Regions from separate parts of the Paenisporosarcina sp. TG-14 genome, predicted to be linked through region 3. Evidence: riboswitches for the same ligand, from Rfam matches in the RefSeq annotation. Region 3 holds a riboswitch; each other region holds the start of a gene.

The links. Region 3 has a riboswitch for thiamine pyrophosphate ahead of C406_RS0117535 (YkoF family thiamine/hydroxymethylpyrimidine-binding protein). Riboswitches for the same ligand answer to the same signal wherever they lie in the genome.
Region 1: it holds a riboswitch for thiamine pyrophosphate, as region 3 does, so the genes downstream of both, thiT (energy-coupled thiamine transporter ThiT) here and C406_RS0117535 (YkoF family thiamine/hydroxymethylpyrimidine-binding protein) in region 3, are expected to answer to the same signal.
Region 2: it holds a riboswitch for thiamine pyrophosphate, as region 3 does, so the genes downstream of both, C406_RS0109405 (ABC transporter substrate-binding protein) here and C406_RS0117535 (YkoF family thiamine/hydroxymethylpyrimidine-binding protein) in region 3, are expected to answer to the same signal.

The regions. Positions count from the first base shown of each region.
Region 1 covers NZ_AMGD01000050.1:3,538-7,788, forward strand. The annotation lists gene C406_RS0113875 (SGNH/GDSL hydrolase family protein) at 1-734, shown strand, start outside; gene C406_RS0113885 (DUF4870 domain-containing protein) at 939-1,289, opposite strand; gene C406_RS0113890 (M20 family metallopeptidase) at 1,346-2,404, opposite strand; TPP riboswitch at 2,552-2,656, shown strand; gene thiT (energy-coupled thiamine transporter ThiT) at 2,754-3,338, shown strand; gene map (type I methionyl aminopeptidase) at 3,542-4,251, shown strand, end outside.
Region 2 covers NZ_AMGD01000026.1:14,952-19,202, reverse strand. The annotation lists gene C406_RS0109420 (ABC transporter ATP-binding protein) at 1-57, opposite strand, end outside; gene C406_RS0109415 (ABC transporter permease) at 47-817, opposite strand; gene C406_RS0109410 (thiamine-binding protein) at 814-1,107, opposite strand; gene C406_RS0109405 (ABC transporter substrate-binding protein) at 1,108-2,115, opposite strand; TPP riboswitch at 2,311-2,420, opposite strand; gene C406_RS19445 (HD domain-containing protein) at 2,800-3,669, opposite strand; gene C406_RS0109395 (uracil-DNA glycosylase family protein) at 3,767-4,251, opposite strand, start outside.
Region 3 covers NZ_AMGD01000081.1:11,432-15,682, reverse strand. The annotation lists gene C406_RS0117545 (ABC transporter ATP-binding protein) at 1-1,217, opposite strand, end outside; gene C406_RS0117540 (ECF transporter S component) at 1,201-1,800, opposite strand; gene C406_RS0117535 (YkoF family thiamine/hydroxymethylpyrimidine-binding protein) at 1,802-2,407, opposite strand; TPP riboswitch at 2,530-2,637, opposite strand; gene C406_RS0117530 (GntR family transcriptional regulator) at 2,799-3,185, shown strand; gene C406_RS0117525 (DUF1648 domain-containing protein) at 3,185-4,251, shown strand, end outside.

The DNA.
Region 1 (4,251 bases), on a different contig from region 3:
TAATTGCCCAAGAAATTGCGAGGAATCAACCACTTGTTTTTTATTCGAAAGATTTATCATTTCCGGGATTTACGACTGCCGATGTGCTTGAACGTGTGCAATCTAAAGAGGCGAAACAACTGATTAAAAATGCAAATGTCATTACAATTTCAGCCGGAGCCAACGATCTTTTGAGGCTTATTCAAGCGAATGATAAGTCTGGATCATTATCCTTTCAACAGATTCCCGTGGATTTTTCATTAAATACCGTCCGGAAAAACATGTTAACGATGTTAACCGACTTGAAAAAAATAGCACCGAAAGCAGAAATTTATGTAATGGGTTATTATTTTGCGTATCCACATGCACGTGAATCGCAAAAGTTCGGTACGGCTAAACAATTAGATCGTCTTAATGATATTTTAGCAAAAGTGTCTAAAAAAGCAGGTGTGAATTTTGTGTCAGTTGATGCTGCTTTCGGTAATAATGCAATAGATAAAGTACCAAATGCAGCAGATGTGCACCCAAATGCAGAGGGATACCGAGCAATGGCGAACAGTTTTTTCAATGTCTATTCAAAAGGCTCAATGCAGGTAATGAAAAATGAGGTGCCTCCTGCAAATCCTCGTAGCTTTGAACAGATTATGCAAGAACAACAGGATGCTAATGAAGTGGGTGACGAATCTGCAGTATTGCCATCTTCGTTTTTAGAAGAAGAATATTTAGCACTATCTGAAATGAAACCTTTCATTTAAAAAAGTTGGAACTCGAGTTAACGAGTTCCAACTTTTTATTTGCGTGTATATGTGATTTTAGTACCTTTTCTAGAATCAATAACTTTTTTAACGATTGGAATAATGATAGGTGCAAACTTTATAGTTGTTTTAATTAATTTACCAATTTTCATGTATATCACTCCTGTCACTATTGTTATTTCCCACAAGAAGTAAAAAGTAAACCTACTGAAGCACTTTAATTCCTTGAATAATGTTCCAAATCAATACAGCAATCGAAAGAACACCATAAACTATCAAAAACAATAATGGTATGCTAGCGGCAAAGAAATCAACTGATGTACCTGGTTGAATTGAAAAGTCGGAAGTACTATACATCGTAAGAGACAAAACCATTAATATAATAAAACCGACAATTCCAAGTGCAACTGGGATTGCATGTGAAAGTAGTGAGCGTTTTGCATGACGCTTAACTTCTGGATCAGGTGTAATAAAGTAAATGATAATTGGTAATAAAAATGGGGTAAATAGAATACTGAAGTAACACAAAGCGGATAAAACACGTCGATTATCCAATTTTATTCCTCCTTAAAACTCTATTAGCTATTTATACGAAACATATGCAAATGGTTTCAAGTCAACGCATGTTTCGTTAAAATATCTGCATATTGTTCTACTGATGAAATCAATACGTATTCATTCGGACCATGCCAATCATCACCACTTGGACCAAATTCAATAGCTATAGCTCCTGTGTTAACATAAAAACGTGTATCTGCAGCTCCATGCTGACCAAATAGAACAGCTTCTTTTTGTGTGACTTTAGCTGTTAATTCAGATAGTGACTTAATGTAATTATTATCTTCTGAGGTGATAATAGCAGACATTTTATCATAAACTTTGACAATGTTTTTTGAATTAATTGAATGTGCTAAATCGGTAATTTGTTGTAAAATTTCTTCCCATTTTTGGCCAGGAATAAAGCGAATATCATATCCAACTTCACAATGGTCAGGTACAACATTATAGCGATCACCTGCTTGAATTTTAGCCAAGTTAATGGAAGGATATTCAAAATAACAATTACTTGCTTTTGTAAAAGGTAAGTTCATAAGCTTTTCATGAAATATGTATGATGCTTCAATTGCATTTGTTCCTTCCCAAGGACGTGAACCATGTGCAGCTTTTCCTAGAAATGTGATATGTATTTGCAAAACACCTTTTGATTGAACACTTAATTTTAATTGGGTTGGCTCACCACAAATGACAAAGTCGCCAGAATGACCAGTCTCAACAAGATGACCAGATGTTTTGTGACCACCCGTTTCTTCATCGGTTACTATATGCAAAACAACGAGTTGTTGCAATTGCTTTGGAATAGAAGAAATATGTCGGAAAGCTTCCATCATTGCAGCAACTCCAGCCTTCATATCTGCAGAACCACGGCCATATAGTCTGTCACCCTCAATAATTGGATTAAACTGTTCAATTTTCGCAGGGACTACGTCTACATGTCCGTTCCATACGATGGTCGTAGGACCTTGACCTACCTCTGCGTGAATCATTAAGCGTCCTTCATTTTCGAGGACTTGATGTGGGATCGCATGACTTGTAAGCCACGACGAACAATACCGTAGTGCGTCATTTGCACCAATCTCTGTATCACTTTTGATTGCTACTAAATTTTTCAATAAATTGATCATGTACCATTCACAGCCTTTTGAATTTTATATACCTAGTATAGCGATAAATAGTTGAAAGTCACAGGACTGCCATTAGCCTCTTGTTTCTCTTTCTAACTTTCTGTACAATAAACTCGTATTATTAAAATTTAATGTATGTACCACAAGGGGAGCCTGTAATGGCTGAGAGTGAACGAGAAAAGTTCTAACCCTTAGAACCTGTAAGTTAATGCTTGCGCAGGGATGTGGATAGAAACCGACTCCAATGACGTCAGGCTCTGTCCCTGAGGTCGTTTTTTTTATGGTTTTTTTCACCCTGACTCGCGATTTGCAGCACATCGCAAAAGGAGGAAGAAAGATGAGAAATCAAAAAGTATTATTATTAGTAGAGATTGCAATATTTGCTGCGTTAGGGTTTGTATTGGACTTTGTGGCATTTAAAATGCCACAAGGAGGATCAGTTAGTTTAGTGATGATTCCCATTGTCTTAATGGCATTTCGCAGAGGCACATTAGCTGGTGTAATTACTGGTTTGTTAGTAGGATTGTTGCAAATTGTTTCAGGATTAATTTCTGTAGCACCACTATCGTTTAGTTTTGTAGTTATGCAAGTAATTTTGGATTATTTAATTGCATATGGTGTTGTTGGATTTGCTGGAATACTTCGTAATCAATATTTTAAATATGCCCAACAAAATAATCGAGGGAAAATAATTTCTATAATTGTAGGTGCTGTATTGATTGGTTCATTATTACGTTATGTCACTCACGTAATTACCGGCATTTTATTCTTTGGTATGTATGTTGAAGAAGGTGCCAATTTATTCATCTATTCTAGTATCTATAATGCGACGTACATGATTCCTGTGTTTTTATTAACGGCAGTTACATGCTCATTACTATTCTTAGCTGCCTCACGTTTACTTAGACCACAAAAAGCATAATTCTGTGTGAAATGTGAAAGAGTAGTACACGAAGAATCAATGGACAATGAAGCCCTTGACTTCACATCAAAATTATATAAATTGTTATTATGCAAAACATCTTTATTTTATCTGAATGTTCATAATTATTCTAGCTGATGGGAAAGCGCCTTTTGTTGTGGTATAGTATGGCTAGATATTTTAGAAAGAAGGATTTATCGATTATGATTGCAAAAACAACTGAAGACTTTGAGTCGTTAAAAGCCATAGGCCGAATTGTTGCAGATATTCGCGACTCGATGCGCGCAATAACAAAACCGGGTGTCACAACGAAAGAAATTGATGATCTTGGTGGACGTATGTTTAAAGAAAAAGGGGCGATTTCAGGTCCTAAAGGGGAATATGATTTCCCAGGTTTCACATGTATTAGTGTTAACGAAGAAGTCGCACATGGTATTCCAGGTTCACGTGTTATAAAAGATGGTGACCTTGTAAATATTGATGTCTCTGGATCGTTAAATGGTTATTTTGCAGATACAGGCATTTCATTTGTTATTGGGAAAGGTTACGACAATAAAGAAAAATTATGCGAAGTGGCTGAAAGTGCATTTGACCGTGCAATGTTAAAAGTGAAAGCTGGCGCTCGTTTAAATCAAATAGGTAAAGCTGTTGAACGCGAAGCAAAACAGAATGGTTTTACTGTCATTATGAATTTAACTGGTCATGGTATTGGGAAATCTCTTCATGAAGCCCCACAACATATTTTAAACTACTTTGACGCATGGGAACCAACCATATTGAAAGAAGGAATGGTTTTAGCGGTTGAGCCGTTTATTTCAGAAAAAGCGGAACATATTGTGGAGTCTGGTGATGGCTGGACATTTCTTACTCCAGACAAATCACTTGTAGCTCAAATCGAGCATACCGTGATTGT
Region 2 (4,251 bases), on a different contig from region 3:
TACCTTATTGTTATCGAAGGATTTCGTCATATTTTCTATGCTGAGCTTAATACCCATTAGTACCCTCCCCCTTAGGCTTCCCTTTCACCAACTTCTTCTCTAATGAAGAAATAATTGCGAAGAAGGTTAAGCTTAAAATCATAATGAGAAAGATTGCCACAAAGACACGTTCTGTCCGAAATGAGGAGGACGCAAGAGTCATATAGACCCCGATCCCTTCTTTGGCGCCTAGCCATTCTGAGATAACAGCTCCCATTACACTATAAGTTGCTGCAATTTTTAGTCCGGAAAATATCGAAGGCAATGCATATGGCCACTCTACTTTCCAAAAAATTTGTTTGTTTGATGCCCCTGCCATTTTCATATAATGCATAAGTTCAGCAGTGGTTTGCCGAAATCCGCCCATCGCAGCAATGGTGATAGGAAAGAAGCAAACTAGCGTGATAATAATAATTTTAGGTAGAAGGCCAAATCCAAACCAGATGACTAACAATGGGGCCAATACGATGATGGGAATGTTTTGTGACAATATGATTAGTGGATAAAATGCCTCTCTAAGTTTTGGTAAGCGATGCAAACTAACCGCAACTAGCAGGCCAACAGCGCTACCTATTAGTAAACCCATAAAGGACAGTCGTATAGTTGAAATTAAGTGGTGACTGTAAGTTGACCAGCCAGTTATTGCCTCAGCCCATATTTGAGATGGAGCTGGCAGAAGCCATTTCGGTATTTCGAGTAACCAAGTAGATAGTTGCCATAGTGAAAATAAGAGGATGAGAACCAATACTGGTCTCCATCCTCTATATAAAATTCTCATGACCGGTATTTTTCAGTCAATTTATCCATAGAAACACCGCTCGGTTGATAAAGGATTTTCACTTGAGAAATGACATTCACACAGCCAGAATCTATCATTTTTTGATTCATCTTCTCGATCACGGAGAAAATTTCTGTCAAATTCCCCTCCATGGTTGTTTCGAGAGGATGGACTTCATAACGTATCCCAGACTCCTGAATGATGGCAATTGCTTCTTCTATAAACGGGATTGAATCTTCCCCATTTCTTGTTTTTGGTATAATTTGAATGCTGACTAAAGAGTTGATCATCTATTCATTCTCCTTTTTTGGTAAGAATTCATTCGTAAAGGCTTTTTCTACTTCTAACTTGCCTTCTAATAATTCATTTTCGCTCATCCAATTTGCATAGTTTTCCCAAACAGACTTCTCTTGAATACCCCATTGTGATCCATCATCCTGATACTTTGGCGCTAACCATTTCTGGCTTGCTTTAACCAATTCAGGGTCTAAATCTGGAACAGCCTTTATTAAAACATCCGCCGCTTCTTGTGGATTATCAATTGAGTATTCATATCCTTGTGAAGCTGCTGCTACAAATGCACGCACAGTGTCGGGATCTTCTGCAATTAACGCCTCATTCGTAATCAAAATAGGTGTATAGTAATCTAGCTTATCTGAGTAATCAGCCAGATACTGCATATTCAATTCCTCTCCGCGAAGTTCCGCTTCAATTCCTGTCCATGCGTAATAGATCCATGCAAAGTCAACATCTCTTTTTACAGCTGTAAAAAAGTCTGTATCACCTGTATTAATAATATCCACTTTCTCTACATCAGCATCTTCTTGCTTCATTAAAGAGGCAATCACTGCTTTTTCAACAGGCGCTCCCCATCCTCCATACGCTTTACCTTCATAATCTTTTGGTGAGGTAATGTTCTTTTCTACAGGAGACGCAAAGCCCGAAGTATTATGTTGAATAACCGCAGCAATTGACACGATTGGTATATCTTGCACTCGTGCTTCGGTTAAAGATTCCTGATACCCAACTCCAAATTCTGCCTTACCTGCAGCTACTAGCTGGTTAGCGCCCGCTTCACCTGGCATAATAATTTCGACATCAAGGCCTTTATCTGTAAAGTATCCTTTTTCTTTTGCAACGTATAATCCTGTATGATTTGTATTTGGCGTCCAATCCAATACCACTGTTACTTTTTTTAACTTGTCTATGTCTTCATTTTGTTCCGTGCTTTGGCTGTCAGTATTCCCACAGGCTGTTAGCAGTAGAGCAATTAGTAGTAATCCTATCCATTTTTTCATCATCTTTTCTCCCCTTGTCTTTTCTATTAAAAGCATTAAACGATGGAACGAAAAGGTGGAAACATATTCACAAGGTACTTGATTAATCACTAACTTCTAGTGTAATCATTTAGCTCTGTCTAATCTTTAAAACATCTTTTTTCATATAAAAAAGCACCTCTAGGTAGGTACCTAGGGCGCATATCAACACAAATAAGAATGTTTAAATATGTTTCCTACGCTGGTATTAACCAGATCAGGTTCCAAGGGTTTGTATCTTAAGGATACGGTCTCAACCAGCAACACTGGTCCCCCCACATGTTTCAGTTATGAAGTTCGTCTAATACTTTGTTAGGTTAACTTTGCCACACATTTGGTTCAGTTACAAGAGTTAGAAAGAATATTATTATAAAATGATCTACCTCTCAGCGTTGGCTAGAGTTTCGCTAGTTCTCTTTCGTACAGGCTATCTCGCGGCAGGTGTGCGTCCTTCGCTCACCTTAACGTGGACATGTGTTTGATTTTAACTATGGATGGTAAAGGAACTGCATCACAACCTAAAAAATGAAAGGAGACGACGACTGAAGTGATAAGTCACTTCGATCGTCGTCTCCTATTCCTTCAGTACACACTCAGTGGTACGTCTTTCTTTACAATATTACAAGGCGTAGTTGCTTTAACTCTTTTATTTCCACAAAAACCCCTTTACAGATTCTTAAGGTTGCGCTTGAAATGTTTGTAAAGTGTTTTATCAGACCAAGCTAGACGATGTTTGAGTTCAGCGCAGTATGATAGCAGGATGAACGAGCCATCGGAATTCATTTCAAAATCGATGCCTCGCTTCCTTAATGACTCCATTAAAGGAGAAACCTTGTTGTAGTCAGCGTTTATGTATGTGTCATCCGCGTATGTTAATGCTTCTTTGACAAAACCAAGGATGCCCATAGAAGCTATCTCCCGCTGTCGCTTCTCATTACAATCATAACTACAACTAAACAGCGCATCTATTTCCTTCACAGTAAGTTTTTTCTTGCCAACAAATAATTGGAACACTTCTTTCTTGAGCACGCGTACAAGAGGAACTTCTTTTTTAAATGATTCCAATTCTCGTACAACACTCATGTAATACCACGACTGTTCACGTTTTCCTCGATTGAAACGACTCCAAACAGACTCGCCTTTTTCATTCAAGTCCACCTGAATTGATCGGATATTGTGCAATTTATCTGCGGTAATGACTAATATTTCATCAGGTGTCATAGCTGAAATGGAGTCGATTGTGTGCTGTTTTCTATCCTCCCATGGCAGTGATTTATCAGGTTCGGATGCGGCGATAACCAATTGCAAAACCTTTTCCCCAAAATGCTCAATAAGTTCATCGGCCGTTGTATCGGTATCTTCAAGCGTGTCATGCAAAATCCCAGCTGCAACCACTTCGTCTGGAGCCTTTGTTTGCTTCAGGATCATTGCAACGCCTACTGGATGCGTGATATATGGAATTTTCGAGTCTTTTCGATAGTGTCCATCATGTTTGACTGCAGCAAATTGCATGGCTTTTTCTATCATGTTTTTCATTAAATTCATCTTCCTTTTCTCATCTATTTGGCAGGTAGCCCCGCAAGTAGTCGGCCTTTCATACGGACGCAAACAAAGGTGGCCTCATTGTTCACCTTTAAGCTAGCCTCCCCATCGAACTCGTAATTCTATTCACATATTTCTCTTTATACTTGTCTTCTCTTTTACCGAATGAACAATAATATGGATGTGGTAGACGCGGACCTACCGGATAGTTTAATCTTCCTTCTTCTGTCATTTTATTTAATGCTTGTTCAACTTCTTTACTCAAAGGAATAATCATTTTCGGTCGAACAATTTCCATTTCTGTTAAAAAGGAATCTGTAAAAACCGCGTCCAAAGGTGTAGGTAAATTAAAGTAATTCACATTCTTATTGTCCTGAATAAAACCAAACCACGATAAGTTTGTCATGTATACATTTTTATGAAATTTCATTTTCCCTATTTCACTAATAACTGACAAAATAAATTGAGCACTTCTCTCTTTGTCATCTTGGTCAACATTAGGAAATAACTCCGACGCACCATTAAAATCTATAAAAGGTATTCCTGTTTGACCAGCCCCGTTTTTTCCTGGATTAG
Region 3 (4,251 bases):
TCTAGCAATAGGACAGGTCTTTTATCAGCAAGCATTGCACCAATGGCCACGCGTCGTTTTTGACCATGACTGACTGCAAAAGGGTGCGCTTGCTCAATTTCATTCAAACGTAGTCGAGTCATGATGTCAGAAATCTCTTCATCGTTTGCATGATTAGAAAATCGGATTTCCTCTGCTACGCGTTGCGTGACAAACAAATGCTCTGGTGACTGTGGAACGTAACCTGGAAGTTTGTTTCCGCTCTCAATACGTCCCTGTGATTTTTTTAAGATACCGCATACTGTTTTTAAAAAAGTAGACTTCCCACTGCCGTTAGGGCCTGCAAGTACGGCAATTTCCCCTCGTTTGAGGCTGAGGGAAATATTCCTTAACAACTGTTTGTCTTTTACATGGACACTTACATTTCTTGCTTCAAACGCTAATTCCGGTTCAATAGTGGATTTTCGTTTCGGGAAAACGATAGGAGATCGTGTCGGATTTTCTTCAATGGAAAAGGCCCCTGAAGTTGTGACATGAACTGCACGATTAAAAAATGTCCCCCACACATCTAGGCGATGCTCAATCGCGACAATCGTTAAAGCGTGTGACAATTGCAAAGCATCTAACCATTCGACATAATGTTGCGCTGTTACTGGATCCAGATGGGCAAGAGGTTCATCGAGCAACAACACTTCCGGGTCCATTAAAATCGCACAAGCGGTTGCTACACGTTGTTTCATTCCTCCAGATAACGTTTGAATGGTCGAGTGACGAATATCAGAAAGTCCTGTCATTTCGAGTGTAGTGGTGATGCGTTGCTCCATTTCTAAGCGCGAGACGTGTAAGTTTTCTAATGTGAAAGCCATCTCTTGTTCAACGGTTGGCATACAGAACTGTGTATCAGGATCTTGAAATACAGTTGCAATTCGACGGTTAATTTCCCCAGCAGCATAAGTCGCCGCATCTTTATTCCAAAGGGAAATAGATCCTTCAACTTCACCATCACAATTGTCGGGGTACAGGCGATTCATTAAATACAATAAGGTGCTTTTCCCACATCCACTAGGACCAAATAAAACGACTCTATCCCCACTTTGTATAGAGAAAGAAATATTTCTGAAAATGGGCACTTCATCGTCTGGAAATTGAAAAGTGACATCTTTGAAGTTAATAATTGGCTGAGTAGCTTCTGTTTTAATAGTTGATCTTGTAAGGAGGCTATTAACCAAGGGCCTCACCTTTTATTTTGTGCTTGTTAGATGTTTCACGTGAAATCGCATATCCACGAAGAGCACCAGTTGCGAGTAAACCGTCCGATAAATACTTGCCACCTAAACCTGCAATGACAGCCCCGCTTATGACACGTAGCGTAAACATTAAAACTAACAAAGAAGGATCAAGCGCTGAGTAACCAGACACTAAAAAACCGAATGCAAAGCTAAAGACTGCGGAACCGACACCAGCTAAACACAGTACCCACCAGTTATAGCGTTTATAACCAGTTGCTGCAAATGCAGCTTCTGCTCCTAAGCCTTGAACAATACCTGATAAAATCAAGCGCGGACCAACTGCATTGCCAATCATCACTTCAATCATAGCAGCCATCGTTTCCGACAATAGAGCGGCACCTGGTTTTCGAATGATGTAAGCAGCAATAATGGAGACGATAAACCAAATCCCAAACATCCATTCATACGCAATCGGACCAATTAAACCTGCCCAAATATTTCCGACATGGACAAATAGTAAATACACAACAGCAAACACAACGGCAAGTACTGACATTAAAACGACTTCTTTCAGTTTCCATGACTTCAACATACTACGCCTCTCCTTTGTGAGAAGGACTATTGATGCTCATGTTAACAGTCATCACTAAGTGTTTATGTTGTTCTGAACGAGCATGTGTAAAGGATTCTTCTAGGAACGCAAATACTTCGTGAATATCACCATGGAGTCCACTCGCATAATGCATCGAGTCATTAAAAACACCATATTCTTTTGCACGAGCGACTTCTTTATAAATGACTGACATATAGTCAGGGTTATTCATTGGATAGAGCGCAAACTGTGATGATACATATTGTTTAATCTCCCGAATTTGAGGTTCGTTTAACAAGGTATCATCTTTCTCTAAGTAAACATCTCCCGCAGAATCCCCAGGGCAGCCAATCGAAAAGGTTCCGTTAAATGCCACATGTGCACCTGTTTTCGCTGCATATAACACGATGGATCTCACTGTATCAAAGACGTGAATTTGTTTACCTCGCATGACTGTACTTACGTCGTCGGTATGCATCCAGACATTTGATGTATCCGCTTCGCGTCGAGCCCCTTTAATAATCTTAATAAAATTGTCTGCCATTGGGTGAATTGAAAACCGCAACCCCACAATTGGACTAATCCCACAACTAAACTCTTGTTTCATTCCCATCTCCTCCTTCAAATTGGTGTGACTAGAGAAGAAGTTATCCCAAAGTCACCGTTTTTGAACATAAAAATAGCCACATTCGACGTGGAATGCAGCTGTTTTGCTCAAAGAAAAGTTGGGCAAAAGTCGCCGCACTTCCTCACGCCAGTATTACCTGGATCGAGTGTTAAGGGATCGGAGCTAATGCTCTCATCTCAGCCAAAAATATAGCACCCCTAGTGCAGTAATCGTATGTAGTTTTTTAAATGTTTAAGAACGGCTTCATTGTAACGTATGAAAAACAGATTGTAAACCAAGCAAAAAATAAAACTTGTCAGTAATGAAATACTGTTCTATATTATGTATAACAAAACTGTTCTAGTATTAATAGAACAAGCGGGGGTCGCATATGTTTATTGAAATTGAAGCGAATTCGGCCATGCCGATTTATTTGCAATTGGCCCAACAAATTATTGAAGGTGTTGCGAAGGGTAGCTTGAAACCGGGCGATTCATTACCATCTGTTCGCGCATTTGCTGCAGACCTTGGCATGAATATGCATACCGTAAATAAAGCGTATCACTATTTAGAAGACAAGGAATTCATCCGAATTGTACAGAAAAAAGGCGTATTCATTCACGAAAATGGAGTTCGGAAAGCTTCTGAACTAGATCGTCTACGCTTGATAAAAGAATTACGTCCAATTGTTGCAGAAGCACTTTGTTTACAAATGTCTTCAGCAGAAATCGAGCTGTTAATAAAAGAAATTAGTATAGACTTGAAGGAGGAAAAGTAATGGCTGCCGTCATGTTTATGGTCATTTTAATTTTCATTATTGTCATTCAAGCTTTCTTACCAAAGTTTTTAAAAGACAGTGAAGCATTTGGGATATACATTCCCGATACTCACGTCAAAGACAAACGACTGGAACAGATGAAAAACCGCTATACACAACTCGTTTTAACAAGTGGCATAGTGATTCTTGCGATTTTTATCGGTTGGCTTTGGATGTTTAGTCCCGCTGAAGAAAAAGTTGTTTATGTTGGGATGGCCGCTCAAATAGTGGCATTACTTTTCTCAATGGGACTTTATGCAAAAAACCATATCGCCTTAGCCAATTGGAAGAAAGACGAAAAGTGGACTGAGGGCCAGAGTGAGCGAAAAGTGGTAGACCTACAATTTCGCGAACAACTTAAACTGCTACCAAATGTGTACTTTGTCTTACCCATGTTTATAACTCTCGGTTTAGGTATTTTGGGGTTAAGCCAATACGACACGCTACCTAATCAGATTCCAACACATTGGGGACCAAGCGGCGAAGCAGATGCATTCGCGGAAAAAACTTGGATTTCGGTAAGTGCTTTACCTTTCATGACACTTATTCTTCAAGGGATGATGCTATTTTTCAATGGAGCCATGAAACAATCGGGTGCGAAGATTCAGGTCCGACATAAGAAACGTTCGCGTGAGCAACAACTTGCTTTTCGGAAATATTCAAGTTGGTTATTATTTGTTGTAGCGATTGCCGTAACTTTGCTGATGGGCTATCTACAATTGACGATAATTTACCCTGAAACGATGTCTTCAAGTGTTACATTAGGTTTCACACTAGGCTTTTTAGTCATCATACTGGGATCCGTTCTTTACTACACTGTAAAAGTAGGGCAGAGCGGTACAAGAATTGCGGTGTCTGAGCAAGATGTGGATGCTGTAGATGTTATTGATACGGACGATGATCAATATTGGAAGTTAGGCTTAATTTATGTGAATAAAAATGATCCGAGTATTTTGGTTGAAAAAAGATTTGGGATTGGTTGGACTGTAAATATGGGACATAAAGGCAGTTGGATTTTCCTTGTCTT